4 regions of the Enterobacter sp. H2G27 genome follow, and region 4 is predicted to be linked to each of the others. Evidence: predicted binding sites of a transcription regulator. Region 4 holds the regulator's gene; each other region holds the start of a gene.
What was found. Region 4 encodes LexA, which represses DNA repair genes until DNA is damaged. Its sites were predicted from a motif close to TNCTGTATGTACATACAGNA; they were not measured.

Region 1 (7,337 bases), 590 kb from region 4:
AGCCACGATGACTATTTTCTACACGCCGGGGCTGGTGACGAAAGGGGCGGCGCACGTTCGCGATGCCATCGACCTTAAGCGCATGATGATCCTGGTATGGTTTGCGGTCTTCCCGGCGATGTTCTGGGGCATGTACAACGTCGGTCTGCAGACCATTCCGGCGCTGCACCATATGTACGATGCCCAGCAGCTGGCGCATGTGATCCAGTCTGACTGGCACTACCGCCTGGCGCAGTCGCTAGGGGTAAGCTTTGCTGCAGACGCGGGCTGGCTGAGCATGATGACGCTGGGCGCGGTGTTCTTCATGCCGATTTACATCACGGTATTTATCGTGGGTGGCTTCTGGGAAGTGCTGTTCGCCATCATCCGTAAACATGAGATCAACGAAGGTTTCTTCGTGACCTCGATTCTGTTTGCCCTGATTGTCCCGCCAACCTTACCGCTCTGGCAGGCGGCGCTGGGCATCAGTTTCGGCGTGGTCATTGCTAAAGAAATTTTCGGCGGCACCGGGCGGAACTTCCTCAACCCGGCGCTGGCGGGACGTGCGTTCCTCTTCTTTGCCTATCCGGCGCAAATCTCAGGCGATCTGGTCTGGACGGCGGCAGACGGCTTTTCCGGCGCGACGCCGCTTTCACAGTGGGCCGCACACGGCGGCGAAACGCTGGTGAACAACGCGACGGGTCAGCCCGTGACCTGGTTTGATGCCTTTATTGGCAACATTCCGGGCTCCATCGGAGAAGTCTCTACGCTGATGATTTTGCTCGGCGGCGCGATCATTCTTTTTGGCCGCGTGGCCTCCTGGCGAATTGTTGCGGGCGTGATGATCGGCATGGTGCTGACCGCCACCCTGTTCAACGTTATCGGTTCGACCACCAATCCGATGTTCTCCATGCCGTGGTACTGGCATCTGGTGCTGGGTGGCTTCGCGTTCGGCATGATGTTCATGGCAACCGACCCGGTCTCGGCCTCCTTCACTGACAAAGGTAAATGGAGCTATGGCGTGCTCATTGGCGCAATGTGTGTCCTGATCCGCGTGGTCAACCCGGCGTACCCGGAGGGGATGATGCTGGCCATTCTGTTTGCCAACCTGTTTGCGCCGCTATTCGATTACCTGGTGGTGCGGGCCAACATCAAGCGGAGGAAGGCGCGTGGCTGAAGTAAAAAATAACGACAGCATCAGCAAGACGCTGCTGGTGGTGCTGGTGCTTTGCCTGGTCTGCTCCATTGTCGTAGCCGGCTCTGCCGTGGGGTTAAAACCCCTGCAGCAGGAGCAACGTGCGCTGGATAAACAGCGCAACATTCTGGCCGTCGCCGGGCTGATGCAGGAAGGAATGAGCGCAGACGACGTTTCTGCCGTCTTTGCTGAACGTATTTCGGCGCGTCTGGTGGATTTAAAAACGGGTGAACTGCTCGATAAAGACCCGGCAAAATTCAACCAGGCGCTGGCGCTTAAAGATCCGCAGATGAGCCTGACGCTGGAGGCATCCCAGGATCCCGCGGGGATTAAGCGTCGCAGCAACCTTGCCGAAGTTTATCTGGTTCGCGATCCCCAAAAACGCATTCAGGAAGTGGTACTTCCTGTTTACGGTAATGGTCTGTGGTCAATGATGTATGCCTTTGTCGCTCTTGATACCGATGGCCGCACGGTCAAAGGCATTACGTATTACGACCAGGGCGAAACCCCGGGGCTGGGTGGTGAAGTTGAGAACCCTAACTGGCGGGCACAGTTTGTCGGCAAGAAAGTGCTCGACGATAACGGCCTGCCTGCGCTGAAGGTGATGAAAGGGGCGGCTCGTCCCGGTGACGACTACGCCGTTGACGGGCTTTCCGGCGCCACGCTCACATCAAAAGGCGTGCAGCACAGTTTTGATTTCTGGATGGGCGAGCTGGGCTTTGGTCCTTTCCTGAAAAACGTACGTGAAGGAGCGCTGAACAATGGCTGATACCGGTGAACTGAAAGAAGTCAAAAAAGTACTCATTGGCCCACTGCTCGCCAATAACCCGATCACGCTGCAGGTGCTGGGCGTCTGTTCAGCCCTGGCGGTGACGACCAAACTGGAAACGGCGGTAGTGATGACGCTGGCGGTTACGCTGGTCACGGCGTTCTCCAGCATGTTTATCTCGATGATCCGCCACCACATCCCCAACAGCGTGAGGATCATCGTCCAGATGGCGATCATCGCCTCGCTGGTGATCGTGGTCGATCAGCTGCTGCGCGCCTTTGCCTATGAAACCTCCAAACAGCTCTCGGTGTTTGTCGGGCTGATTATCACTAACTGTATCGTCATGGGGCGTGCGGAAGCCTACGCCATGAAAATGCCGCCGCTGGCGAGCTTTATGGACGGCATCGGCAACGGCCTCGGCTACGGCGTGATCCTGCTTACGGTTGGGTTTCTGCGCGAGCTGATTGGCAGCGGCAAGCTGTTTGGCATCACGGTGCTGGACACGGTGCAAAACGGCGGATGGTATCTGCCAAACGGCCTGTTCCTGCTGGCCCCTAGCGCATTTTTCATTATCGGTTTGTTGATCTGGCTGATTCGTACGTTGAAACCAGAACAGCAGGAAAAGGAGTAACCGACGATGGCTCATTACCTGAGTTTGTTTGTGCGCGCGGTGTTTGTTGAAAACATGGCGCTCGCGTTTTTCCTCGGCATGTGTACGTTCCTTGCTGTGTCTAAAAAGGTCTCCACGGCATTTGGCCTGGGCGTGGCAGTCACCGTTGTGTTGGGGCTTTCGGTTCCGATTAACAATCTGGTGTACAACTTCGTGCTGCGGGATGGCGCGCTGGTGGAGGGGGTTGATCTCAGCTTCCTGAACTTCATCACCTTTATCGGGGTGATCGCGGCGCTGGTGCAAATCCTGGAGATGATCCTCGATAAGTACTTCCCTTCACTCTACAACGCGCTGGGGATCTTCCTCCCGCTGATCGCGGTGAACTGCGCCATCTTTGGTGGCGTCTCGTTTATGGTTCAGCGTGATTACAACTTCAGTGAATCCGTGGTGTACGGTTTTGGTTCCGGCATCGGCTGGATGCTGGCGATTGTCACCATGGCGGGGATCCGCGAGAAAATGAAATATGCCAACGTGCCTGCGGGTCTGCGTGGCTTAGGGATCACCTTTATCACCACCGGGCTGATGGCGCTGGGCTTTATGTCCTTCTCCGGTGTGCAGCTATAAGGGCTAACAGATGGAAATTATTCTTGGCGTGGTGATGTTTACGCTGATCGTACTGGTGCTGTCAGGGTTAATTCTGGCGGCGCGCGCGAAGCTGGTGAATTCCGGTGACGTGGTGATTGATATTAACGACGACCCGCAGAGTCAGATCCGCACGCCAGCGGGTGACAAACTGCTCAATACGCTCTCGGGCAATGGGATCTTTGTCTCGTCAGCCTGCGGCGGTGGCGGCTCCTGCGGGCAGTGCCGCGTGACGGTAAAAGAGGGCGGTGGCGATATTCTGCCAACAGAGCTGGCGCATATCACAAAGCGTGAGGCAAAAGAGGGCTGCCGTCTGGCCTGCCAGGTCGCGGTGCGTCAGAACATGAAGATTGAGCTGCCGGAAGAGATCTTCGGCGTCAAAAAATGGGAGTGCGAGGTTATCTCAAATGATAACAAAGCCACCTTTATTAAAGAGCTGAAACTGCGGGTACCGGAAGGGGAAGATGTTCCGTTCCGCGCCGGAGGATACATTCAGATTGAGTGTCCTGAACATACCGTGGCGTATGCGGACTTCGACGTGCCGGATGAGTACCGCGCCGACTGGGACAAATTCAATCTCTTCCGTTTTGTATCGGAGGTAAAAGAGCCGACGCTGCGCGCCTACTCGATGGCTAACTACCCGGAAGAGAAAGGCATCATCATGCTCAACGTGCGTATCGCCACGCCGCCACCGAATGTGCCGGATGCACCGCCGGGCGTGATGTCGTCATACATCTGGTCCCTGAAGCCTGGCGATAAGGTGACTATCTCCGGTCCGTTCGGGGAGTTTTTCGCGAAAGATACCGACGCGGAAATGGTCTTTATCGGCGGCGGTGCCGGTATGGCCCCGATGCGCTCGCACATTTTTGACCAGCTCAAGCGGCTCGGCAGCAAGCGTAAAATCAGCTTCTGGTACGGGGCGCGCTCGCTGCGCGAGATGTTCTACGACGACGAGTTTGAACAGCTGGCGCGTGAAAACCCGAACTTTACCTTCCACGTTGCGCTTTCCGATCCGCAGCCGGAAGATAACTGGACGGGCTATAAGGGGTTCATCCACAACGTGCTGTATGAAAACTACCTCAAACAGCACCCGGCACCCGAGGACTGCGAGTTCTATATGTGTGGTCCGCCGATGATGAACGCCGCCGTGATTAAGATGCTGAAAGATCTCGGTGTCGAAGATGAGAACATCTTGCTCGACGACTTTGGAGGTTGATGATGCTGACGTTTCTGGCAACCTTTGTGGTTTTTGTGCTTGTCATCTTCGGCATGTCGTTAGGCTGGATCGTTAAGCGGAAAAGCATTCAGGGCAGCTGCGGCGGTATCTCCTCTATTGGGATGGAAAAGGTTTGCGACTGCCCGGAACCGTGCGATGCGCGGAAGAAAAGGATGGCCCGCGAACAGCAGCGCATTATTTAGTCTTGTCTGTCGGGTAAGGCGAAGCCGTCACCCGACAATTTCCACGCACGCTTCTCAACCCTCATTTGTTTACTGTATACTTATCCAGTGATAAGTGAGGGCATACTATGCGCAAAATAATCCATGTTGATATGGACTGCTTTTTTGCCGCAGTGGAGATGCGAGACAACCCGGCGCTGCGGGATATTCCCATCGCCATTGGCGGCAGCCGCGTTCAGCGTGGCGTCATCAGCACCGCCAACTATCCTGCGCGCAAATTTGGCGTGCGCAGCGCCATGCCGACGGCGATGGCCTTAAAGCTTTGTCCTCATCTCACGCTTCTGCCCGGCCGGTTTGAAGCCTATAAAGAGGCTTCCCTTCACATCCGGGAAATCTTCTCCCGCTATACCTCTCTCATAGAGCCGCTGTCGCTCGACGAAGCCTATCTGGACGTGACCGACAGCGTTCACTGCCACGGCTCCGCCACGCTGATGGCGAAGGAGATCCGCCAGACGATTTTCAACGAGCTGAATCTGACGGCGTCGGCGGGCGTCGCGCCCGTTAAATTCCTTGCCAAAATCGCCTCCGATTTAAATAAGCCCAACGGTCAGTACGTCATCACACCGGAAGAGGTGCCTGCATTTTTAAAAACGCTGCCGCTCGGCAAAATTCCCGGGGTAGGAAAAGTTTCTGCCGCAAAGCTGGAAAGCATGGGGCTACGGACCTGTGAAGACGTGCAGCAAAGCGATCTCGCCATGCTGCTCAAGCGTTTCGGGAAGTTTGGCCGCGTGCTGTGGGAGCGCAGCCAGGGAATTGACGATCGCGATGTGAACAGCGAGCGGCTCCGTAAATCCGTCGGCGTTGAGCGCACCCTCATTGAAGATATACATGACTGGTCCGAATGCGAAATGATCATCACGGAACAGCTTTATCCGGAGCTGGAACGGCGTTTAATCAAGGTGAAGCCGGACCTGCTGATTGCCCGTCAGGGTATCAAATTAAAATTCAACGACTTCCAGCAGACCACGCAGGAACACGTCTGGCCGCGACTGAATAAAGACGATCTTATCGCGACGGCAAAAAAGGCCTGGGAAGAGCGCCGGGGTGGGCGAGGGGTAAGGCTGGTGGGATTGCACGTCACGCTGCTGGATCCGCAGCTAGAGCGACAGCTGGTTCTGGGATTGTAAAAAAGCCCGGTGCGCTACGCTTACCGGGCCTGGATTTTTCACCCTCTTCCACAGGAAGAGGGCTGGGATGAAGATGTTATTTCGCAGGGATCGCTTTCAGCAGTTCAGTCAGCAGCGTCCAGTAGTGACCGACGCTTTCGATATGAACCTGCTCATCCGGCGAGTGTGGACCGGTAATGGTTGGCCCGATGGACACCATATCCATATCCGGATACGGTTTCTTGAACAGACCACATTCCAGACCCGCGTGGATCACCTGAATGTTTGGCGTGCTGTTGAACAGACGCTGGTAAGTTTCACGCACCAGCGCCATCACCGGAGAGCTTGCATCCGGCTGCCAGCCCGGGTAGCTGCCTTTTGCAGACGTTTTCGCGCCCGCCAGCGTGCCCAGAGACTCCAGCATGCTCACCACGTACTCTTTACCGCTGTCGATCAGCGAGCGGATCAGGCAGATGATTTCCGCGCTGTCGTCGCTCATGGTCACCACGCCCACGTTCAGTGAGGTTTCCACCACGCCTTTCGCCACGTCAGAGTTGCGGATCACGCCGTTTGGCGTCGCGTTCAGCAGCTGAACGAAGGTGTCACGAGACTGTACGGTCAGCGCGGCTTTATCTGTAGAAACAGATTCCAGCACTACGGTCAGGTTTTTCTCTTTCGCCGACAGTTCGTTTTTCAGGATATCCAGGTATACGGTGGAGAGTTTTTTCAGCTCGTCCGCTTTTGCTGCTGGAACCGCTACGGTGGCGAACGCTTCGCGTGGGATCGCGTTACGCAGGGTACCGCCGTTGAAATCCACCAGACGCAGATCCAGCTCGGCCGCATGGCCTGCCAGGAAGCGTGCCAGCAGCTTGTTGGCATTGCCCAGACCCAGGTGAATATCGCCGCCGGAGTGGCCGCCTTTCAGACCTTTCAGCGTCAGCTTGAAGGTCTGGAAGCCCGCAGGTATCGCTTCGCGAGACAGCGGCAGGGTAGAGATAAAATCAATCCCGCCCGCGCAGCCCATGTAGATCTCGCCTTCTTCTTCTGAGTCGGTGTTGATCAGGATATCCGCCTGCAGCCAGTTCGCCTGCAGACCGAACGCGCCGTCCATGCCCGCTTCTTCGGTCATGGTCAGCAGCACTTCCAGTGGACCGTGCTCAACGCTGTCGTCAGCCAGCACCGCCAGCGCAGACGCCATACCGATGCCGTTATCCGCGCCCAGCGTGGTACCGCGTGCTTTCACCCAGTCGCCGTCGATGTACGGTTGAATCGGGTCTTTGGTGAAGTCATGAACGGTATCGTTGTTCTTCTGTGGGACCATGTCCAGGTGCGCCTGCAGCACAACCGGTTTGCGGTTTTCCATGCCTGCGGTTGCAGGTTTGCGGATCAGAATATTGCCAACCTGGTCGCGTTCAGCATGCAGACCTTTTTCCTTCGCCCAGCCCATAATATGTTCGGCAAGCTGTTCTTCATGGTAGGAAGGGTGTGGAATGGAGCAGATTTTGGCAAAAATATCCCACAGCGGCTGCGGAGATAGTTGAGACAGTTCAGACACGATAAGTCTCCTTGTCGAGGCGC
Region 2 (7,337 bases), 1.5 Mb from region 4:
GCGTCGCGATGCGCGTGGATCGGGAGGTGCGCGGATTGCCGGACTGCGCTGTCACCACCACTGAGGGATTCAGCTGCGCATTTTACGGAGAAGAGATCAGCGACGCGCTGTTCCTGACGGTGCTGGATGATTCCGCCGCGCGAGGGGAACGGTCGCTGGAGGTCATGGCGCATCCTGCCTTTGTCGATAACACCGTGCATAAAAGCGCCTACTGCTGGCCGCGCCTGGCGGAGCTGGATGTCCTGACGTCGCCGTCGTTGAAATACGCGATTGCCGAGCGAGGGTATCGTTTGGGGACGTTCGGGGATCTTTGAAATAAAGCCCGGTGGCGGCTTTGCCTTATCGGGCCTACAAAACCAATCGAATGTAGGCCGGGTAAGCGCAAGCGCCACCCGGCTTTTTTTACGCCGGTATCTGGTCAATCTTGCTGCTTCGCGACCAGACGCGGTGCGCGGCGAGCAAATCAAACAGCTTCGTCATAAAGGCATCGTCAACGTTATCGCCCTCGACAATCCCGTCCTCACCCTGATCGGCTACCTTCAGCTGCGCCTTAAACTGTCGCGCGTCGCCGGACAGCGCGATCGGCTTCAGGTGCTTATAGGCTTCCAGCAGATAATAGACGGCGTCGCCGTTGGTCAGCAGGCTGGCAAGATCTCCGCCCGGAACAATTACCGCATCGACTGTGAGCGATGGCGCACCGGCAAAGGTCGCCGCGACCGGCAGCACAGAACCATCGTCGGCCGTCACTTCACCCATGCGGGAATAGAGCAGTTTGGCATGCACGCCCTGGGTTTTAAGCGCCTGCATAATTCCCAGCACGTCGCTGGCGCGGGTTCTGTCGTTCAGCAGAATGGCGACCACGCGGCCTTTTATCGAGCCGCTCGGCACCGCATACAGGCTCAGAGACGGATCTTTCTTCACCCCGTTAACCTCTTTCGGCGGGGCAAGATTGCGCTGCTCGTCGGTCAGCGTAATGCCCAGGTTGTCCGCAACGCTCTGGGCTAGCTGAATATCAATATGCGCCAGCTGATCGACTACCCGCTCGCGGATGTAGGTGCGCACCACTTTGCTCAGCTCAAAGCTGAAGCCGCCGATGATGTGCTGTTGCTCAATCGGCGTCTGGCTGTTCCAGAACAGGCGAGGGTGGGCGTAATATTCGCCGAACGAGGGGCTACGCTCGCGAATTTTGTTGCCATCGATACGCTCCTGGTACGATTCGAAGCCACCGCGTTTCGGCCCGGGAGGGGTTTCACGCGGCCAGTTATCGTTGATGGAGTTCGGCTCATAGTTAGCCGGGTTGGTATCAATATCCTGACGGTGCATCCCGTCGCGCTGGAAGTTATGGTACGGGCAGGTTGGGCGGTTAATCGGAATTTCGTGGAAGTTCGGCCCGCCGAGTCGGCTGATCTGCGTATCGGTATAGGAGAACAGGCGTCCCTGCAGGAGCGGATCGTTGGTGAAGTCCAGCCCCGGCACGATATGCCCCGGGTGGAACGCGGCCTGCTCGTTTTCGGCAAAGAAATTATCCGGGTTGCGGTTGAGCACCATTTTACCTACCAGCTGCACCGGTACCAGCTCTTCCGGGATCAGCTTCGTCGGGTCAAGCAGGTCGAAATCGAACCTAAATTCGTCCTCTTCCGGAATGAGCTGCAGACCCAGCTCGTACTCCGGGAAGTCGCCCGCTTCAATGGACTCCCACAGCTCGCGGCGATGGAAGTCCGGATCGCGCCCGGTTAGCTTCTGCGCCTCGTCCCACACCAGCGAGGCTTTACCCGCAACCGGCTTCCAGTGGAAACGGACCAACGTGGCTTTCCCCTCGGCGTTGATCATCCGGAAGGTGTGGATGCCAAACCCTTCCATAGTGCGGTAGCTGCGGGGGATGCCGCGATCTGACATCGCCCACATCACGTTGTGTAAGGTTTCAGGCTGCAGGGAGACATAGTCCCAGAAGGTGTCGTGCGCGCTTTGTCCCTGCGGTATGGCCCAGTGGGGCTCCGGTTTTACCGCATGGACAAAGTCAGGAAATTTATGCGCGTCCTGAATGAAAAACACCGGCGTATTATTGCCGACCAGATCGAAAATCCCCTCTTCGGTATAAAACTTGGTGGCAAAGCCGCGGATATCCCGGACGGTATCTGCCGACCCCGCACCGCCCTGCACGGTGGAGAAACGCACAAACACCGGGGTGATTTTATCCGGGTCGGAGAGGAAATCCGCTTTGGTGATCGCTTTCAGGCTCTTGTAGGGCTGGAAGTAGCCGTGCGCAGCGGAACCGCGCGCGTGGACGATACGTTCCGGTATCCGCTCGTGGTCGAAGTGGGTAATTTTTTCCCGCAGGATAAAGTCTTCCAGCAGGGTAGGCCCGCGCGCGCCTGCGCGAAGGGAGTTCTGATCGTCAGTAATGCGTACGCCCTGATTGGTGGTGAGCGCAAAACCTTCGCCGCCTTTACGGTGTGGCTCAAGAGATTTCAGCTTCTCGTTTCCCGTATCCGGCGATTTCATGCTTCCCGGTGCGGTAGGCTCTTCTCCCGGCGCGGAAGGGCCAGGGGAGGGGCGGTGAGAGCCGTCAGCAGGGGCGAGAGAGTCCATACCCGGTTGAGATTCTTCAGTGCCATGAATCGGTGATTGATGTGTTTTATCTTTGTTCGACATTGCACGCTTCTCCTTTATCCATTGCTAAAAACCCTATTAAGGATAGAACAATGTCGCGACATGGTTCGCGAACTAAGAGTTTTCACATGACGTGATTAACGAAAGGAGCCCTCTCACCCACTCGGGGCGCGACGGAAGGCAGCAGGATCGGCTATCATAGAGTTTTCCTGCTTCAAGAATTTGCTTTAGTGAACCAGTCGCTTATGAAACCTCTTCGTCAACAAAACCGCCAGGTTATTAGCTATGTGCCCCGCGTTGAGCCCGCGCCGCCTGACCATGCCCTGAAAGTGGAGGGTTTTCGCGATGTCTGGCTGCTGCGGGGGAAATACGTGGCCTTTGTGCTGATCGGCGAACATTTCCGTCGCTCACCCACCTTTACGGTGCCGGAGTCAGCGCAGCGGTGGGCGATGCAGATCCGCCAGGATGAAGAGGTTGAGGAATAACAGCCATAAAAAAACCGCCATCAGGCGGTTTTTTTATTTCAGACGGTGATTAACGGTGCGCCAGCTCGGCGTCGTCTTCACTTTCCAGAATCGTTTTGTCGGTCTGCTTCAGCCACTGGCTGGTCAGCGTGCCGGCGGTCATGGAGCCGCTCACGTTCAGCGCGGTACGACCCATGTCGATCAGCGGTTCAACGGAGATCAGCAGGGCGACCAGCGTCACGGGCAGACCCAGCGCAGGCAGCACAATCAGCGCGGCGAAGGTTGCGCCACCGCCAACACCCGCAACGCCTGCGGAGCTTACGGTAACAATCCCGACCAGCGTGGCGATCCAGACCGGATCAAGTGGGTTGATGCCGACTGTAGGAGCAACCATCACCGCCAGCATCGCCGGGTAAAGACCCGCACAGCCGTTCTGACCAATGGTAGCACCAAAGGAGGCAGAGAAGCTGGCGATGGATTCAGGCACGCCCAGACGACGGGTCTGCGCTTCCACGTTCAGCGGGATAGACGCGGCGCTGGAGCGGCTGGTGAAGGCAAAGGTCAGTACCGGCCAGACTTTACGGAAGTACTTCAGCGGGCTGACGCCGTTCACGCCCAGCAGGATGCCGTGCACCACGAACATAATGCCCAGGCCCAGATAAGAGGCGACAACGAAGCTGCCCAGCTTGATGATGTCCTGCAGGTTAGAGCCTGCAACCACTTTGGTCATCAGCGCCAGCACGCCGTACGGGGTCAGCTGCATCACCAGACGTACCAGCTTCATCACCCAGCTTTGCAGGGTATCAATCGCGGTCAGCACGCGTTCGCCTTTAGGCGCGTCGTCTTTCAGCAGCTTCAGCGCCGCTACGCCCAGGAACGCGGCGAAAATAACCACGCTGATGATCGAGGTTGGGCTCGCACCGGTCAGGTCAGCAAACGGGTTCTTCGGAATGAAGGAGAGCACCATCTGCGGCACGGTCAGATCAGCCACTTTACCAACGTAGTTGGTCTGAATCGCGGTCAGACGCGCCGTTTCAGCGGTACCCTGAACCAGGCCTTCTGCGGTCAGGCCAAACAGGTTGGTGACCAGCACACCCACCAGCGCGGCAATCAGCGTGGTGAACAGCAGCGTACCAATGGTCAGGAAGCTGATTTTTCCCAGCTGAGTCGCGTTATGCAGGCGGGCAACGGCGCTCAGAATAGAGGCGAACACCAGCGGCATAACGATCATCTGCAGCAGCTGGACATAGCCGTTACCGACGATGTTGAACCACTGAATGGAATCTTTAAGAACTGGATTATCGGAGCCATAAATTGCCTGTAATGCCAGACCAAATACGACACCCATGGCCAGACCAACCAGCACCTTTTTCGCCAGGCTCCACTGTTTGTGGCGCGCCTGCGCGAGAAGCAATAGCAATACAGCGAACACAACGACGTTCGCGATGAGTGGAAAATTCATCCCCGTTCTCCTGATTTATTATCGGGTCGGTTTTTACCGATCCTGTTGGCGGAAGGTTAGCAGAAGTGTGATGTAGCGCTTATATCCAAATGGAATGGGTTATGACAAATGGGATAATTTTGTTGGTTTATTGTTCAATCTGGTGATGAATAAAGCGATTGAACTGAAATTGCAGCGAATTAATCATCTGGGAAGACCAGCGGACTGCACTGTTTTCGGGCAACGTTTGCGGCATCCAGACGGCGTAAGCAAACAGCGCCATGCACAATACCCGCTCAAGCTGGTTACCTTTTTGCGGCGCAAGGATGGGAAAACGGAAACGCCAGCGGCAGGGCCAAAGTAGCGGCACGCCCGCAGGCGTCAGCATATCGGCAAGGATATGGCTTAAATAGCCCAGCACCATCCCCTGGATAGCGTCAGCGGGGACGATCCAGCTTTCGGGCACTTTTAAATAGAACAGCGTCAGCAGGCCAAACACGGCCAGCAGGCTGTGCGTAAACCCCCGGTGGCCGAACGCGCGGGCGATGGGTTTAGACACCCACTTCAGGCGCTGTCCGAGGAAGGACTTGGGGTGGTCGATGTCGGGCAGCAGACAGGTCAATACGGCGGAAGGAACAATATGCCACCAGTCCCCCTGTGCCAGCACGGGGGTAAGTTCAGCGTTTTTGGCAAATACTGCGCACGCGATTGAAAAAAGCAGGTGGCCTTCCGCCGTCATGATAAAACCCACAAAACTGTCAATTCATACAGTATAGGGTTTTTATACAGTAGGCGGAAGAGGTGACGGTGTAACTGTTTGTCACAAACCGGAGGAGAGAGTTAACCGCCCTGCAGATGATGCGCCGTGAGTTCTGCCAGTGAATTTAGCTTCACATCGGCGAGGGCAAACCGGGGATCGTGGCGGCCTTCTTCCGCAGGCACCACAATGGAGCGCATCCGCGCGGCTTTAGAGGCGACCATGCCGTTAACGGAGTCTTCCAGCGCAACGCAGTTGAGGGGATCCAGGCCGAGCTTAGCGGCGCAGTCCAGATAGACCTGCGGGTGCGGCTTGCTGTAAGGCAATTTTTCAGCGGACGCCAGCGCGTCGAAACTGTCGCGCAGTTCAAACATGACGAGCACTTTTTCCAGCATATGCAGCGGTGAAGCCGAGGCCAGTCCGACCTTCAGCCCCTGGGCTTTACACAGCGTGACGGCCTCACGTACGCCGGGCAGCAGCGGCTTGTTCTCTTCCACCAGCGAAATGGCACGGCTGATAATGCGCGCGGTTACCTCGTCTCGACCCGGTCCAGTCCACGGCTGTTGGGCAAACCATAGGTCAACCACCATATCGATGCGCAGGCCCAGCGTATCGGGTAGTTCATTACGGCGGCTGATATCCACGCCCAGGCTGGCCATAACGTCCAGTTCGGCGCGATCCCACAGCGGTTCGGAATCGATCAGTAATCCATCCATGTCAAAAATTGCGGCAAGTATTTGGCGCGGTGTCGACATCACAACGTCTCCTTATCCAGGGTGTACGACAGACGATAAGTGCTAAGCACAATCTGCAATTTAGCATATTGCTTTTAAAGAGCGGGCGAAATTGATGACCAGCAGGTAGACTTAGGCACAAATAACGCGTCTTTATGAAGAGGAACTGATGACGTATCAACAAGCTGGACGCATTGCGGTCTTAAAACGTATTGCAGGCTGGGTGATTTTTATTCCTGCCGTCATTTCTACGCTGATTTCTGTACTCAAATTTATGTACGACCACAGCGAAAAACAGCCGGGTATCAATGCGGTAATGCTTGATTTTGCGCATGTCATGATTGAGATGATGCGTTTTAATACGCCATTTTTGAATGTTTTCTGGTTTAACTCACCCACCCCGGATTTTCATCAACAGCTGAATATCGGCTTTTGGGTGATATACGCCCTGATCTTTGTCGCGCTGGCACTGCAGGCCTCTGGGGCGCGAATGAGCCGTCAGACGCGCTTTTTACGCGAAGGCGTTGAGGATCAGTTGATTCTGGAGCAGGCCAAAGGCCCGGAAGGCATGAGTCGGGAGCAGATTGAATCCCGCATTGTTGTGCCGCGTCACACCATTTTCCTGCAAATTTTCCCGCTCTATATTCTTCCCGTGATTATCATTGTGGCGGGATATTTCTTCTTCTCACTGCTCGGTTTTCTGTAAGCGACACGGGTGGCTGCATAGCCACCCGTTCGCGTCTCAGGCGGCAAGCATACGCTCAAGTGCCCGCTGCGCGTTAACAAGGTGTTCTCCGCCAAAAAGAATGGCTCGGTTCATCAGGGTATAAAGCTGATACACCGGCTGGCGGTCGAGGAAACCGGGCGGCAGGGGAGAAACCGACTGATAACCATCATATATTTGCGGCGGCTGTTCAGGATGCAGCGGCAGCATGGCAAGATCGCACTCTCTGTCACCCCAGTAGCAGGCCGGGTCGAAGATGTAGGGGCCGTTTGGACCCAGCGCGCAGTTATCGGACCATAAGTCGCCGTGAAGCAGAGACGCCTGAGGCTGGTGGGAGGCCAGACGCTGCTGAACATGCTCGACGATGGCATCAATATTGCCAAATTCCAGCCCTTTCTCGGCGGCAAGTTCAAGCTGCCAGCCAATGCGCTGCTCGGCAAAAAAAGTCGACCAGCGACGCTGCCAGGCATTGGGTTGTGGCGTGGTGGAGAGGTCGTTGTCAAAATCGAGCCCAAACTGCGGCTGGTCGCTCCACTGATGGAGGCGCGCTAGCTGCTGGCCAAGAATGAATGCATTATGCGCGTCCAGCGGACGGGCGGGGAGGTAC
Region 3 (7,337 bases), 2.6 Mb from region 4:
CACCATTGCGCCACAGAAGGCCTTTGTCGAACGCTGCCAGCAGATTGCTGAAGGCAAACGGGTGATGGTGGATGCCGATTCCGCGCCGGTTGCCCTGCGCTTCGCCATTGAACCACGCGGAGAAATTGTATGGCGGACGGACCCTATCACCCTGATGAAAGCCACCAAAAACCCGGTAGAACTGGCAGGCTATCGCGAGTGTCATTACCAGGACGGTGCCGCGTGGGTCAACTTCCTCGCCTGGCTGAGCCGCGAAGTGCCGCTTCGCGAGGCGGCAGGAAATCCGCTCACCGAGCTGGAAGTCCAGGCACAGCAGCTTGCGTTCCGTAAACAGCAGCCGGGGTTTATCGAGCAGAGTTTTGCGACCATCTCCGCCTCTTCGAGCAATGCGGCGATGTGCCACTATCATTCGAGCGAGGCCAGCAATAAGCCTATCGGCCATGACCATTTTTACCTGAACGATTCCGGCGGTCAGTACGCTAATGGCACCACTGACGCCACGCGCACGCTGGCATGGGGTAAAGTCGCCCCGGAGCAGCGCCTGCACTACACCGCCGTGCTGAGAGGCTTCCTGTCGCTGATTACCCTGCAGTTCCCTTCCGGGACTCAGGGACATCAGCTGGATGCGTTTGCGCGTCGCCCGCTGTGGGAGATGGGGCTGGATTACGATCACGGTACGGGGCACGGCGTGGGGCACCAGCTGCTGATCCATGAGAACCCGCATCGCATCGCCAAAAAGGTCAACCCGTGGCCGCTGGTGGCGGGAAATATCATGACTATCGAGCCGGGCTACTATCTGGGCGATAGCCACGGTATTCGTATTGAAAACCAGGTGGAGATTGTGGAGAGCCGCCCGGGATTCTGCAGGTTTGAATCTCTGACGCTGATCCCTATTGATTTAAGCCAGGTCGAGCTGGGACTGTTGAGCGAGCAGGAAAAACAGTGGCTGGATGCGTACCACCAGCAGGTCCGTGAGGCGCTGTCACCGCTGGTGAACAGCGATGCGCGTCCGTGGCTGGTAGAGGCGACGGCGCCGGTTCGCGTCAAACAGTAGTTCGGTTTGTTGCCCGGTGGCGCTGCGCTTGCCGGGCCTACAGTCCCGTAGGTCGGGTAAGGCGAAGCCGCCACCCGACAATTTTATCCGGCGCAGAAAAGCAAAAAGCCTGCTTTAAAAGCAGGCTTTTCAAATTTGGCTCCTCTGACTGGACTCGAACCAGTGACATACGGATTAACAGTCCGCCGTTCTACCGACTGAACTACAGAGGAATCGTGTGAACGGGGCGCATATTATCGATGCTCCCCCGGGATGTCAAAGGCAGAATGCATATTTCCGATCGTTTGCCGAATTATTCTCCACTTCGCGCAATTGTCAGGCATTTTTCCGCGGATATTTCCACAGCCAGCGCCCGCTGACCATCCGCCAGTAGAACAGCGCCCCACGTACGGCCCAGTCGAGGAACATCCCCAGCCAGACGCCGACCACTCCCCATCCGAGCATAACCCCGAGCGTATACCCCGCCACAACGCGACATCCCCACATGCCGAGCATCGAAACCCACATCGCAAATCGGGCGTCGCGCGCCCCCTTCAGCCCGGCGGGCAATACCCATGAGGCCGCCCAGATGGGCATAAAGGCCGCGTTGAGCCAGATGAGGATCTTAACGACCTCTTTAACGTCGTCTTCGTGGGTATAAAACGAGGCCATCAGCCCGGCAAAGGGCGCAGTTCCCCAGGCGATCAGCGTCAGTCCAATGGTCGACAGCCAGAAAACATGCCGCAGCTGCCGCTCCGCCTGGCCTATCTGCCCTTTCCCGAGCCGTTTACCGGTGATGATGGTCGATGCCGACCCCAGCGCGTTACCCGGCAGGTTAATCAGCGAGGCGATGGAAAAAGCGATAAAGTTACCGGCGATCACGTCGGTGCCCATCCCGGCGACAAACATCTGCGTCAGCAATTTCCCGCCGTTAAACAGCACAGATTCAATGCTCGCAGGAATACCGATCCCCATCACTTCCCAGATAATGGCGAAATTAAAGGGGCGGAAATAGCTTTTCAGCGTGAGGCGCAGCGAGGGGGTGATCCCCGCCATCAGTACCCCGATGATGGCTGCCGCACCGATATAGCGTGAAATGGTTAAACCCAGTCCGGCACCGACGAAGCCCAGCCCGTCCCACGAGAACACGCCGTAGATCAGCACGCTGCTGATAATGATATTGAGGATATTCATCCCGCCGTTGATCAGTAGCGGAATTTTGGTGTTGCCCGCCCCGCGCAGCGCGCCGCTGCCAATAAGGGCAATGGCCGCTGCCGGATAGCTTATGACGGTCATCTCCAGGTAGGTCAGCGCCAGGTCTTTAACCTCGTTCGTGGCCTCCCCGGCGACAAAGTCGATAATCTCTTTACCAAAATAGTGGATCACCGCCGCCAGGACGATCGAAAAAATGGTCATGATCATCAGCGACTGGCGGGCCGCCTCGCGTGCACGTTTGGGATCCAGCTTGCCGAGGCTAAAGGCCACCACCACCGTCGTCCCGAGGTCTATGGCGGCAAAGAACGAGATCACCACCATGTTAAAGCTGTCCGCCAGCCCAACCCCAGCCATCGCCTCTTTACCCAGCCAGCTCACCAGAAAGGTGCTCAGAACCCCCATCAGCAGAACGCAGGTATTTTCCAGGAAGATAGGCACAGCAAGAGGGGTGATTTCACGCCAGAACAGGACACGATAGCTTTTACGTTTTGCATACCATGGCGTGCGCGTTATCGCCTGGCGTAAGGAGGCAGTGACGTTCAAAATGGACCTTAGCGAAAAAAGTTGAAACTCCATTTCAAATGATGGGGGACAAATGCTAATCCTGCAAAGTATTTTCCAGAAAAAGATGTGTGGATTTACAACAAACTGACGACAGAATCAGCAATCGGTCGATTTTCCCTAAGATCAGGTTTGACAAAACTTTTTTCGCCGCTAAGATAAGCCTCCACAACGATTCCTCTGTAGTTCAGTCGGTAGAACGGCGGACTGTTAATCCGTATGTCACTGGTTCGAGTCCAGTCAGAGGAGCCAAATTTAAAAAGCCTGCTTTTAAAGCAGGCTTTTTGCTTTGCGGATGAGGGAAAATGAACGCTCTGTTTGTCTACGGCACGCTGCGCCCGGGCCACTCTAATGCGCATATTCTTGAGAACATCGGCGGCGAATGGCTGGCCGGTTCCGTATCCGGCACGTTTTACGAACGCGGCTGGGGTGCTGCGGCGGACTTCCCGGGGATCGTGCTCCACCCTGATGGTCCCCGCGTCGAAGGCTATCTGTTTATCTCTGATAACCTTGCCGCACACTGGCAAATGCTGGATGAATTTGAAGACGGCTATGACCGGATTGAGGTCGCAGTGACCACCTCTGAAGGCAAGCAGGTTCAGGCCTGGATTTATCAGCTGCAGCCGCGTTCTGAGTCATAAAAAAAAGGCTCTCTGTCACCAGAGAGCCTTTTTCACAATCCGCTGCGATTACTCGCTTTTTGCTTCGCCGTTTTTGATTTCGCCCATCACTTTCAGCTTCTTGGAGATGTCGCGACGCTCTTTGGACAGCTCTGCGTTTTTGATGATGTAGTCATCAACGCGGTCTTCATAGTCGCTCTTCATGCTGGCGATGATGCCCTGGATAGCTTCAACGCTCATGCCTGGCTTGATGTAGTCGCTCAGGTTGTCGAGCAGCAGAACACGTTTCTGGTTGTCACGGATCTTCTTCTCAACGTCCTGGATTTCACGCTGCAGTTTGTTTTTGCGGCGGAACAGGCGGACGAATTCCAGAACATCCTGGAACGAAGGCTTGGTAGTTTCCATTTTTACACCCCTGATAATGTGAGAGTCGGATTCGTTAAGGCAACCGTTGTAACAATAACCTTACTGACAGCGGCTGCGAATGACAATGAGTATATCGTTTAAAGCTATCATAACCCCAATTGCTGCTGAATCGAAGCAGCAGCCGTCACATACGCCTTTTATTTGCGCAGCGCCCGGCAAATAAGGTGCGATAACAGCTCAAGCTGCCGCGCCAGTTCCATGCTCAGCCAGACGTAGCCATGAATAGGCGTTTCCGCCACGTTATCGCTCTGGCGTTCATTGATTAACTGCTTCAGCTCCGCGACGATCTCATTCAGTCGCTCGCTGTTGGCCAGTATCGGCTGCGGGTTGCCTTCATAAAGCGCATGGGCGATGGTCAACAGCGTTTGCTGCGTCATCTGCTGAGTCTCTTTGAGGGTCTGCGCATTAAGCATCAACAGATGGCTGGGACGCGAAGCCCAGTGGGCGTTGATTTGCAATTCAAGCATGCAGACCAGGTTGCGGCTTACCGTCTGGATAGCTTCGAAAATCGATTTTTGAATGCGGGTTTCTTTGCTGGCGGGCGCGATCAGGCCGCGCATTTTAACCACGTCGTTAAGGATGGTTTGCAGGTGCTTTTCCAGCCGCGGGCGCTCGACCAGATTAGGGGAAAAACCGGCCTGATAAACGCGGTTAAAGGCAGTAACGTAGTTCGCCATCTGAATACGCCAGTGCAGAAAAGCCCGCTGCGGCCATATACCTGTGAAGAGCATGGCCAGCAGTGACCCCAGGATGACATCCCCGCTTCGCCACAGCGCCGTGGTCATATCCCCGGCGGGCGCCCCGACAACCACCGCGAGAGTAATACCAATCAGCAGCGCCTGATAGGGCTTTTTGCCCAACGCCAGCCAGCCGCAGAGGAACATAGCGGCACCGCACCATGCCAGCATCACCGGAAATGAGATGAGCTCCAGCTTCAGCGCAATAAGACCCAGGGCCGAGCCAAGAACAGTCCCGCCAATTCGTTCAAAGGCGCGCGGGACCACGTTCCCCCAAAACGAGATGGGCCCCATCACCACCACCAGCGTGATCAGCGGCCACGTCCCTTCCGGAACGTCCAGCAAACGGACCAGTACAAACGTCAATACGAAAGCCAGCGCGATGCGACACCCGTGCACCACGCGGTAATGTTTATACAACCGAATTTCAAAAGGAGTTAATGATTTGTCGGGACGCACACCCGCTCTCCAGCTACACGGCAAACCACAATTGTACTGTGTTTTCAGCCGGGCGGATCGATCCCGGCTGAAAAACCCTTCATTTAGCAGGCTTAAACCGTTTTATGCTCTACCGCGATATACATTTCGATATCCCAGTAGCCGTCCGCATTGCCGTCATTGAGATAGCGCTCGAAGCAGGGCTTAAGCGCCATCTGGTACTTATTGTCCTGCAGCAGGGAATTGAAGAACTGATACCACGGCGTGGCAAAGTCATAGTTTTCCACGCGTGCCGTCGCCACGGCATAATCACCGGCCGCGATTTCCGTCATCATGACGCCTTCGCTGTTTTCCGGAATAACGAAATCGTCCGGTACCGTAACGGCCGTATCACAGCGCAGTTTTTCTGGCGGGACCTCATCGGGATTATCGTAGTATACCGCCACCCACTCCAGCGGCTCAATGTGACGCCCGTCAACCCACATGACCAGCTGTTCAAAGCCCTGTTTTACCGTGTGTTCCCACGGTCCAACCAAATGAAAACCGGCAATCTTACGTTTCTGTTGCTGCTTAATGCTGTAGTCCATGCTGCCTCCATTTATTACTGTATATTTATACACTATAAAACTGGATTATCATTATCAGCAAACGAGGAGTGTTTATTATGTGAGCAGACTCGCAACCCTGCCAGTCTGCTCATCTGCCGTTAGAGCGTATGGTGCAGATAATCGCTCAGACGGGAGAACAGACCGCCTTTATCAACGGCTTCCAGCGTTACCAGCGGCCAGTGGGCTACCACCTTGTCGCGATCGTAGAGCTGAATCTCCCCGACCCGCTGATGAGAGGCAATCGGCGCTTCCAGCTCTTTTTTATCCAGCACGTATTTGGCTTTGATGTTGGGAACCTCCGCTTTCGGCAAGGCCAACCAGAAGTCCTGGTCGGTGCCCAGCTTCACCTGCTCCTTATCGCCGTACCAGATGCGCTCCGTCCCTACTTTTTTACCGCTATGCAGGATCTGCACCGTATCGAAATTCTGCTGTCCCCAGTGCAGCAGTTTCCGGGCCTGGTCTTCGCGCCCTTTCGGGCTGTCCGCCCCCATCACCACAGCGATTAAACGGCGCTGGCCGTCTACGGCAGACGCAATCAGGTTAAAGCCAGCCCCCGAGGTATGCCCCGTTTTAAGGCCGTCCACGTTCATGGTTTTATCCCACAGCAGGCCGTTACGGTTTTGCTGGGTGATCCCGTTCCAGGTCAGGCTCTTTTCGCTGTACATATGGTAAAACTCAGGCTCGCCGTGGATGATGGCCCGGGAGAGTACGGCCAGGTCATAGGCGGAGCTGTGCTGGCCCGGCGCGTCCAGCCCGTGGACGGTTTCAAAATGCGTATCGCGCAGGTTCAGCTTCTGCACGTAGTCGTTCATCATTTTCACGAACTGCGGCTGCCCGCCCGCCACGTGATCGGCCAGCGCCACGCAGGCGTCGTTGCCGGAATCGACTATCAGGCCGCGGCTCAGATCGCGCACGGAGACGCGATCGCCCTCTTTCAGGAACATCAGCGACGAGCCGTCAAAAACCGGGTTACCTTTTGCCCACGCGTCACGCCCTACGGTGACAATGTCGTCCGGCGTAATGCGGTGGCTATCAATGGCCCGATCAACCACATAGCCCGTCATCAGCTTGGTCAGGCTCGCCGGATTACGTTGTTGATGTTCGTTGCCCGCCGTTAAAATCTGACCAGTCGTGTAGTCCATCAGCACCCAGGAGCCAGCCTGAATGGCCGGAGGCTGCGGCGAAAAATCCAGTGGTTCGGCCGCAAAAGCAGATGAGACACTCGAAGCGAGTAAAGAAACAGCAATAAACAGACGGCGTTTCAACGGTATATCCTCAGGTCAGTAAAAATCGATGACCTTTTTACGGGAGTTCTGATGTCGTTACCTGGCTTAATTGCAATAAAATGTGACAGAGCGCAGATTTTTCTCTGAAGCTGGCGCGCAAATTTGCCACGCGGCGGTGCTTTTTATTCGGTCTGACCCGCGCGATCGTTTACCATAGTGACGTCATTTTTTAACAGGATGGTATTACTGGTGTCTGACTCTGCCGCTCGCCCGACTTTTTTGTTCCACGACTACGAAACCTTTGGCACTCACCCGGCGCTGGACCGACCGGCGCAGTTTGCCGCCATCCGTACCGACGACGAATTCAACATTATTGGCGAGCCCGAGGTCTTTTACTGCAAGCCTGCGGATGACTACCTGCCGCAGCCCGGCGCGGTCATGGTTACCGGCATCACCCCTCAGGAAGCGCGGGA
Region 4 (7,337 bases):
ATTTCGAAGTGATTGAAAGCCGCCTGAAGGCGCGTAAAGGTCACTTCTTCAAAACCCAGATGCTGGTAACGCAGTTCGAAGCGCTGCAGGAGCCGGGTGAAGACGAGAAAGACGTCTTAGTGGTTGATATCGATCAGTCACTGGAGGGTGTTGTTGCCAGCACCATCGAGGTCATTAATAAAAGGCAGTAAGTTTTGAGTACATTAACGCTAGTTTTGACAGCAGTGGGTTCGGTATTGCTGCTGCTGTTTTTAGTGATGAAGGCGCGCATGCACGCCTTTGTTGCTTTGATGGTGGTTTCTATTGGTGCTGGTCTCTTTTCCGGTATGCCGCTCGACAAGATCGCCGCGACGATGGAAAAAGGGATGGGCGGTACGCTGGGCTTCCTGGCGATTGTGGTCGCGCTGGGCGCGATGTTTGGCAAGATTTTGCACGAGACGGGCGCGGTCGACCAGATTGCAGTGAAGATGCTGAAATCCTTTGGCCACAGCCGTGCGCACTACGCGATTGGCCTGGCAGGGCTGATTTGCGCGCTGCCGCTGTTCTTCGAAGTGGCCGTTGTGCTGCTGATAAGCGTCGCATTCTCCATGGCGCGCCATACTGGTACTAACCTCGTGAAGCTGGTCATTCCGCTGTTTGCGGGGGTGGCGGCGGCTGCGGCGTTTCTGCTGCCGGGGCCTGCGCCGATGCTGCTTGCCTCCCAGATGCACGCCGACTTTGGCTGGATGATCCTGATTGGCCTGTGCGCGGCAATCCCGGGGATGATTATCGCCGGTCCGCTGTGGGGCAACTTCATCAGCCGTTACGTTGAGCTGCATATTCCGGATGACGTCACCGAGCCGCACCTGGGCGAGGGCAAAATGCCGTCCTTCGGCTTCAGCCTGTCGCTGATCCTGCTGCCGCTGGTTCTGGTGGGTCTGAAAACCATCGCCGCGCGCTTTGTGCCGGTGGGTTCCAGCGCCTACGAATGGTTCGAGTTCATCGGTCACCCATTTACGGCGATCCTGGTGGCCTGTCTGGTGGCGATTTACGGCCTGGCGATGCGTCAGGGGATGCCGAAAGACCGGGTGATGGAGATTTGCGGTGCGGCGCTGCAGCCTGCGGGCATTATCCTGCTGGTGATCGGTGCCGGCGGCGTGTTCAAGCAGGTGCTGGTGGATTCCGGCGTGGGCCCGGCTCTGGGTGAAGCGCTGACCGGGATGGGCCTGCCGATTGCGGTAACCTGTTTTGTGTTGGCTGCGGCGGTTCGTATCATTCAGGGTTCCGCCACCGTGGCGTGTTTAACCGCCGTGGGTCTGGTGATGCCGGTGATTGAACAGCTGAACTACTCCGGTGCCCAGATGGCCGCGCTCTCTATCTGTATCGCGGGCGGTTCGATTGTGGTCTCTCACGTTAACGACGCCGGCTTCTGGCTGTTCGGTAAGTTTACCGGCGCCACCGAAGCGCAAACCCTGAAAACCTGGACGCTGATGGAAACCATACTCGGCACGACGGGTGCGATTGTCGGGATGATTGCCTTTACGCTGCTCAGCTAAATGCAATGATTTAACAAGGCAGAAAAAAAGGCCCGGTAGCGTTAACGCTTACCGGGCCTTTTATTATGCAGAACGTCAGGCCGGGTCAGGTGAAACCATCACCCGGCTTTTTAACATCACTCGCCCTGCGTGGCGCTCTCAATCGTCAAGCGCACGTCCGAGGTAATCAGCTCTGCGAGCATCTGGTAAACCTTCAGCGTCTCTTCCGGCTCGGCATCGCCTGTATCGCTGATGAAGCCTTCATCACGCAGCGTCAGTACCAGAGAACTAAAGACTGCTTTGTCGAAGAATTCAGGGGCGTTAATGCCGTGCAGAACGGACAGGCGCTGGGCCAGCGTCCGGCTTTCTTTCTCCAGCGTACCGCGGTTGATGGACGGGTTCGCACTCAGCAGCCAGAACGTAATGGCGTAGCGCTGCAGCGTTTCACGCGCACCGGCCGCCAGCAGCTGCAGGGTACGGGAGCGTGACGGATTGATGTGCAGCTCGTCGTTTGAAACGGCGATCAGCCCCTGGCGACGCATCTCTTCCGTCATCTTATCCAGTTCTGTCGCCAGCTCATCCTTACTCCAGCGCAGGAACAGCTCCGCTTTCAGCATCGGATAGATGGTCTCAAGATGGCGCAATAGCTCCTGACGGGAGATATGACGATGCTGGGTAATAATGGCGGCCATGAGCGACGGCAGCATCAGCATATGCGTGATGTTGTTGCGGTAGTAGGTCATCAGCACCGCCTGCTCGCGCGGCAGAATGATGATGTCGCCGATCGTGTCCTTTTCGACTTCAAACTTGTTCATCTGAAGCGCGTGATCGATAAGCTCACTGGCGGTCGCAGAAGGTACGGTCGAATCAACCGAATACGGCACGTTCCGCATCATATCCAGATAGCAATCCAGCTGCTCTGTGAGCTGTTCACGGGTCAGCGAGCGCTGGCGCGAAGCCAGAAGCGCCGTACAGCACAGGTTCATGGCGTTAGCCGCACCGGCGTTGTTAATGCGCACCATCAGCTCGGACGCGATGCCGTTAACCGTTGGCGTCAGCCAGGCCGGACGCACCGCTTCGATAGGATCGATGGACTCGCGCCACTCCGGAACGTGATGGTTCAGGTACGTCATCAGCGGCATCGGCTCGCCGAAGTTAACGTAGCCCTGACCAAGATTGCGCAACTTGCTCAAGCCGCGCAGCATCTGCGGCAGGCTCTCTTTCTCTTTGGTCGCGCCACGCAGCTCTTTCGCGTACGTGCCCACTTCCATCACGTGCTCGTAGCCAATGTAGATAGGCACCAGCGTAATCGGACGGGTACCTCCGCGCAGCATGGCCTGGATGGTCATCGACAGCGTGCCGGTCTTCGGATCGAGCAGACGTCCGGTACGGGAACGACCGCCCTCCACGAAGTACTCCACGGAATAGCCGCGGCTGAACAGCTCGCCCAGATACTCGCGGAACACGGTGGAGTAGAGCTTGTTACCCTTGAAGGTACGACGAATAAAGAACGCGCCCAGGCGGCGGAAAATCGGACCTGCTGGCCAGAAATTCAGGTTGATACCGGCAGCAATGTGCGGCGGTACCAGCCCCTGATGATAGAGCACGTATGAAAGGAGCAGGTAGTCCATGTGGCTGCGGTGGCAGGGGACATAGACAATCTCATGGCCATCATGCGCCAGCTGACGCACGCGCTCGGCGTTATGGACGTTGATGCCCTGATACAGGCGGTTCCACGTAAAGCCGAGAATACGATCGGAAAGGCGAATCATCTCGTAAGAGAAGTTCGCTGCAATCTCTTCCATCAGCGCAATGGCGTTCTGCTGGGCTTTCTCATGCGAAATTTTCTTGCTGCGCGCTTCATCTTCAACGGCGCGGGCAATCGCTTTGGAGGCCAGCAGCTTGTTGAACAGATCCTGACGCGCCGGGAGGCGTGGCCCTACGGCAGCGAGGCGCTGACGAGCGAAGTGCATACGCGCCACGCGCGCCAGTTTTTGCGCGATGATCTTGTCGGTGCCGTGCTCGTCCGCCATGTGACGCAGCGAAACGGAAGGGGAGAAACGTACAAAGCTGTCGCGTCCCAGCCAGGAGACCGCAAAGAACTTCTGGATGCCGTTAAGCATGCGCAGCGGCGGGTTCTCTTCACCTTTTTCGCGGCCCGGACGACGACCAAACATCACCGATACCGGCACCATCTGCACATCCAGATCGGGGTTGCTGCGGTGCAGGTCGAGATAGTCATGGAACAGCTTGATGGACTCTTCTTTCGGCGTGTAATAGGTAAACACGCGCGGCCCGCCGTGGATGAACACGTAGCGCGGCAGCAGCGTACCGTCAACTTCCAGCGGTTCAAGCGGATCTGGTAAGTCATGCGCCAGACACTGGGCGCGAAGCGTCAGTAAGTCAGCCTTCGAGTTATAAGGCAAAACGTACATAATGGGACGCGACGTATCGAGCCCCAGTTCCAGCGCGGGTTCTGCTGGGATAGACTTGCTTTTTACCAGGATGCTTAATGGTAAATTAAGTAATTTGTAGTAAATTCGTGGCCAGCCGGACATAAACGATGTAAAGCCTCTGGTTAATAATGCAATTGCGGCGCAAGGATAACAGAAAGCGCGCAAAATTTCTGTTGTTACCCGTCATACTTCAGGCTGTAGCGAAACGCGCTACGGCTCCTGTTACTGACGCTCTTTTTTAAAAAAGGTTCTTTTAATGGCCAATAATACCACTGGGTTAACACGTATCATCAAAGCCGCCGGCTATTCATGGAAAGGTTTCCGTGCCGCATGGGCCAACGAGGCCGCGTTTCGCCAGGAGGGCGTCGCCGCTATCATCGCGGTGATCGTCGCCTGTTTCCTTGATGTTGATGCTATTACCCGCGTACTTCTTATCGGTTCCGTACTTCTGGTGATGATAGTGGAAATTCTTAATAGCGCTATTGAGGCCGTTGTGGATCGCATCGGTTCCGATTTCCATGAGCTTTCTGGCCGCGCAAAAGACATGGGATCTGCTGCCGTATTACTGGCGATTATCACTGCCGTTATCACCTGGGTCACGCTGCTTTGGTCACATTTCCGATGAGCCTCGAGGAATAATTAAGTCCCTGGTTTTTTGTGCAGTTTTTGGTTCCAAAATCGCCTTTGACTGTATATACTCACAGCATAACTGTATATACACCCAGGGGGCGGAATGAAAGCGTTAACGACCAGGCAGCAAGAGGTGTTTGATCTCATCCGGGATCATATCGGCCAGACGGGTATGCCACCTACGCGTGCGGAAATCGCGCAGCGTCTGGGTTTCCGTTCTCCGAATGCTGCCGAAGAACACCTGAAAGCGCTGGCGCGTAAAGGCGTGATTGAGATTGTATCAGGCGCGTCACGCGGTATCCGACTGCTGGTAGAAGAAGAGACGGGCATTCCGCTGGTAGGTCGTGTTGCTGCCGGTGAGCCTTTACTGGCACAGCAGCATATTGAAGGTCATTACCAGGTCGATCCAGCCATGTTCAAGCCGAGCGCTGATTTTCTGCTGCGCGTTAGCGGCATGTCGATGAAAGACATCGGTATTCTTGACGGCGATCTGCTTGCGGTACATAAAACGCAGGATGTGCGTAACGGCCAGGTGGTTGTCGCGCGCATTGACGATGAAGTCACCGTCAAACGTCTGAAAAAACAGGGTAACACCGTTCAGTTGCTGCCTGAAAACAACGAGTTCACCCCAATTGTGGTCGATCTCCGCGAACAGAACTTCTCTATCGAAGGTCTGGCAGTAGGCGTGATTCGTAACGGTGAATGGCTGTAATCTCTTCCTGACAGGCTACGCTTCCGCTGTAGCCTGTTCATCTACCTTTCCCGGTATTTCGCATGTCACTACTGACGGCATCAGATAAGGCATTGTGGCGTCTTGCCCTGCCGATGATTTTCTCCAATATTACCGTGCCTTTACTGGGACTGGTTGATACTGCCGTTATAGGCCATCTTGATTCACCGGTTTATCTTGGCGGCGTGGCGATTGGCGCGACGGCAACCAGCTTCCTGTTTATGCTGTTGCTCTTTTTACGCATGAGCACCACCGGTCTTACCGCACAGGCTTATGGTGCGAAAGATCCGCTGCGTCTGGCGCGTGCGCTGGTGCAGCCGCTGATACTCGCGCTTGGCGCGGGTGCATTAATCGTTGTATTGCGGACACCCCTGATCGATCTTGCGCTTCATATCGTTGGCGGCAGCGAGGCGGTACTGGATCAGGCGCGACGTTTCCTTGAAATCCGCTGGCTCAGCGCGCCAGCGTCGCTGGCTAACCTGGTTCTGCTGGGGTGGTTACTGGGCGTTCAGTATGCCCGGGCGCCAGTGATTTTGCTGGTGGTGGGCAACCTTCTCAACATTGTGCTGGATATCTGGCTGGTGATGGGCCTGCATATGAACGTGCGGGGCGCGGCGCTGGCGACGGCGATTGCCGAATACGGAACCTTTATCATTGGCTTGTGGATGGTCTGGCGCGTGCTGTCGATGCGCGGGATCTCTCTGGCGCTGCTCAAAACCGCATGGCGCGGCAATATCCGTAAGCTGCTGGCCCTCAACCGTGACATCATGCTGCGCTCGCTGCTTCTTCAGCTCTGCTTCGGCGCGCTGACGGTTTTCGGGGCTCGACTGGGGCCAGAAATCGTGGCGGTCAACGCGATATTGATGACGCTTCTGACCTTTACCGCCTATGCGCTGGACGGTTTTGCCTACGCGGTTGAAGCGCATTCCGGGCAAGCATACGGTGCGCGAAAAAGCGGGCAGCTTCGGGATGTCTGGCGGGCAGCCTGCCGTCAGTCGGGACTGGTGGCGCTGGCCTTTGGTCTGGTGTACGCCTGCTTTGGTGAGCAGATCGTTGCATTGCTGACGTCTATCCCTGCTCTGCGCGAGCTGGCGAGTCACTATCTCCTCTGGCAAGTCATCTTACCGGTGGTCGGCGTCTGGTGTTATCTGCTGGACGGCATGTTTATTGGTGCGACGCGCGGAGCGGAAATGCGCAACAGCATGGCGGTTGCGGCGGCAGGTTTTGGTCTGACGCTGCTAACGCTTCCCTGGCTGGGTAATCACGGTTTGTGGCTGGCCCTGGCCGTCTTCCTCTCGCTGCGCGGGTTATCGCTGGCGTTTATCTGGCACCGCCACTGGCAAAACGATACCTGGTTCTCTTCGCGCCACGATATATCGTGACGGTTAAAGATTCCGAATATGAAATTAACTACGGAATCCTTAACTACAATAATTATCACGTCCAGCAGAAAAGAACGTAACGGACGTTACGACCCGACGCTTAACTAAGAGGACACGATGATGAATAAAGACGAAATCGGCGGCAACTGGAAGCAGTTCAAAGGTAAAGCGAAAGAAAAGTGGGGTAAGCTGACTGATGACGATATGACCGTCATTGAAGGTAAACGCGATCAGCTTGTCGGTAAAATTCAGGAACGTTACGGCTACGCGAAAGATCAGGCGGAAAACGAAGTAAAAGACTGGGAAACCCGTAACGACTACCGCTGGTAACGCTGAATAACCCACAGGGCGGCTCCAGGCCGCCTTATCTTTTGCCGTTAACGCGGCTTTTTCTTCACCAGGATAGAGTGGTCGTGCTGACACGCGTCCTGATGGCGACAGGCTTCCACCTCCACGCACGCGGAACAGAGCCCGTGCGCTTCAATCACGTTATGACGCAGGGCAAACCCTATTTTCGCTGCCAGCGTATGCATAATGTCTTCCACGCCTTCCGCAGCCTCTTCTTTCACCACGCCGCAGCGGTCACAGATAAACATCGCCGATGTGTGGGTGGGCTGATCGAACA

Region 1: a site for LexA is predicted at 4,685-4,704, ahead of dinB (DNA polymerase IV). Genes of this name have one in related genera too.
Region 2: a site for LexA is predicted at 5,269-5,288, ahead of ACW9E7_RS07385 (metal-dependent hydrolase). Genes of this name have one in related genera too.
Region 3: a site for LexA is predicted at 5,633-5,652, ahead of sbmC (DNA gyrase inhibitor SbmC). Genes of this name have one in related genera too.

Annotation. Positions count from the first base shown of each region.
Region 1 covers NZ_JBSVSI010000001.1:659,462-666,798, forward strand. Annotated here, with positions in the region: gene ACW9E7_RS03055 (NADH:ubiquinone reductase (Na(+)-transporting) subunit B) at 1-1,156, shown strand, start outside; gene ACW9E7_RS03060 (Na(+)-translocating NADH-quinone reductase subunit C) at 1,149-1,943, shown strand; gene ACW9E7_RS03065 (NADH:ubiquinone reductase (Na(+)-transporting) subunit D) at 1,936-2,574, shown strand; gene nqrE (NADH:ubiquinone reductase (Na(+)-transporting) subunit E) at 2,581-3,177, shown strand; gene nqrF (NADH:ubiquinone reductase (Na(+)-transporting) subunit F) at 3,188-4,411, shown strand; gene nqrM ((Na+)-NQR maturation NqrM) at 4,411-4,614, shown strand; gene dinB (DNA polymerase IV) at 4,722-5,780, shown strand; gene pepD (cytosol nonspecific dipeptidase) at 5,857-7,314, opposite strand.
Region 2 covers NZ_JBSVSI010000001.1:1,556,398-1,563,734, forward strand. Annotated here, with positions in the region: gene chbG (chitin disaccharide deacetylase) at 1-314, shown strand, start outside; gene katE (catalase HPII) at 403-2,652, opposite strand; gene cedA (cell division activator CedA) at 2,841-3,095, shown strand; gene ACW9E7_RS07380 (L-cystine transporter) at 3,145-4,536, opposite strand; gene ACW9E7_RS07385 (metal-dependent hydrolase) at 4,664-5,254, opposite strand; gene hxpB (hexitol phosphatase HxpB) at 5,356-6,027, opposite strand; gene ACW9E7_RS07395 (YniB family protein) at 6,176-6,712, shown strand; gene ACW9E7_RS07400 (fructosamine kinase family protein) at 6,749-7,337, opposite strand, start outside.
Region 3 covers NZ_JBSVSI010000001.1:2,643,993-2,651,329, forward strand. Annotated here, with positions in the region: gene ACW9E7_RS12560 (aminopeptidase P family protein) at 1-1,054, shown strand, start outside; tRNA gene ACW9E7_RS12565 (tRNA-Asn) at 1,191-1,266, opposite strand; gene emmdR (multidrug efflux MATE transporter EmmdR) at 1,370-2,824, opposite strand; tRNA gene ACW9E7_RS12575 (tRNA-Asn) at 2,986-3,061, shown strand; gene ACW9E7_RS12580 (gamma-glutamylcyclotransferase family protein) at 3,115-3,450, shown strand; gene ACW9E7_RS12585 (DUF496 family protein) at 3,499-3,834, opposite strand; gene ACW9E7_RS12590 (FUSC family protein) at 3,993-5,051, opposite strand; gene sbmC (DNA gyrase inhibitor SbmC) at 5,144-5,617, opposite strand; gene dacD (serine-type D-Ala-D-Ala carboxypeptidase DacD) at 5,737-6,903, opposite strand; gene sbcB (exodeoxyribonuclease I) at 7,102-7,337, shown strand, end outside.
Region 4 covers NZ_JBSVSI010000001.1:72,764-80,100, forward strand. Annotated here, with positions in the region: gene gntK (gluconokinase) at 1-191, shown strand, start outside; gene gntU (gluconate transporter) at 195-1,535, shown strand; gene plsB (glycerol-3-phosphate 1-O-acyltransferase PlsB) at 1,652-4,072, opposite strand; gene ACW9E7_RS00335 (diacylglycerol kinase) at 4,227-4,595, shown strand; gene lexA (transcriptional repressor LexA) at 4,704-5,312, shown strand; gene dinF (MATE family efflux transporter DinF) at 5,375-6,712, shown strand; gene ACW9E7_RS00350 (CsbD family protein) at 6,833-7,042, shown strand; gene zur (zinc uptake transcriptional repressor Zur) at 7,090-7,337, opposite strand, start outside.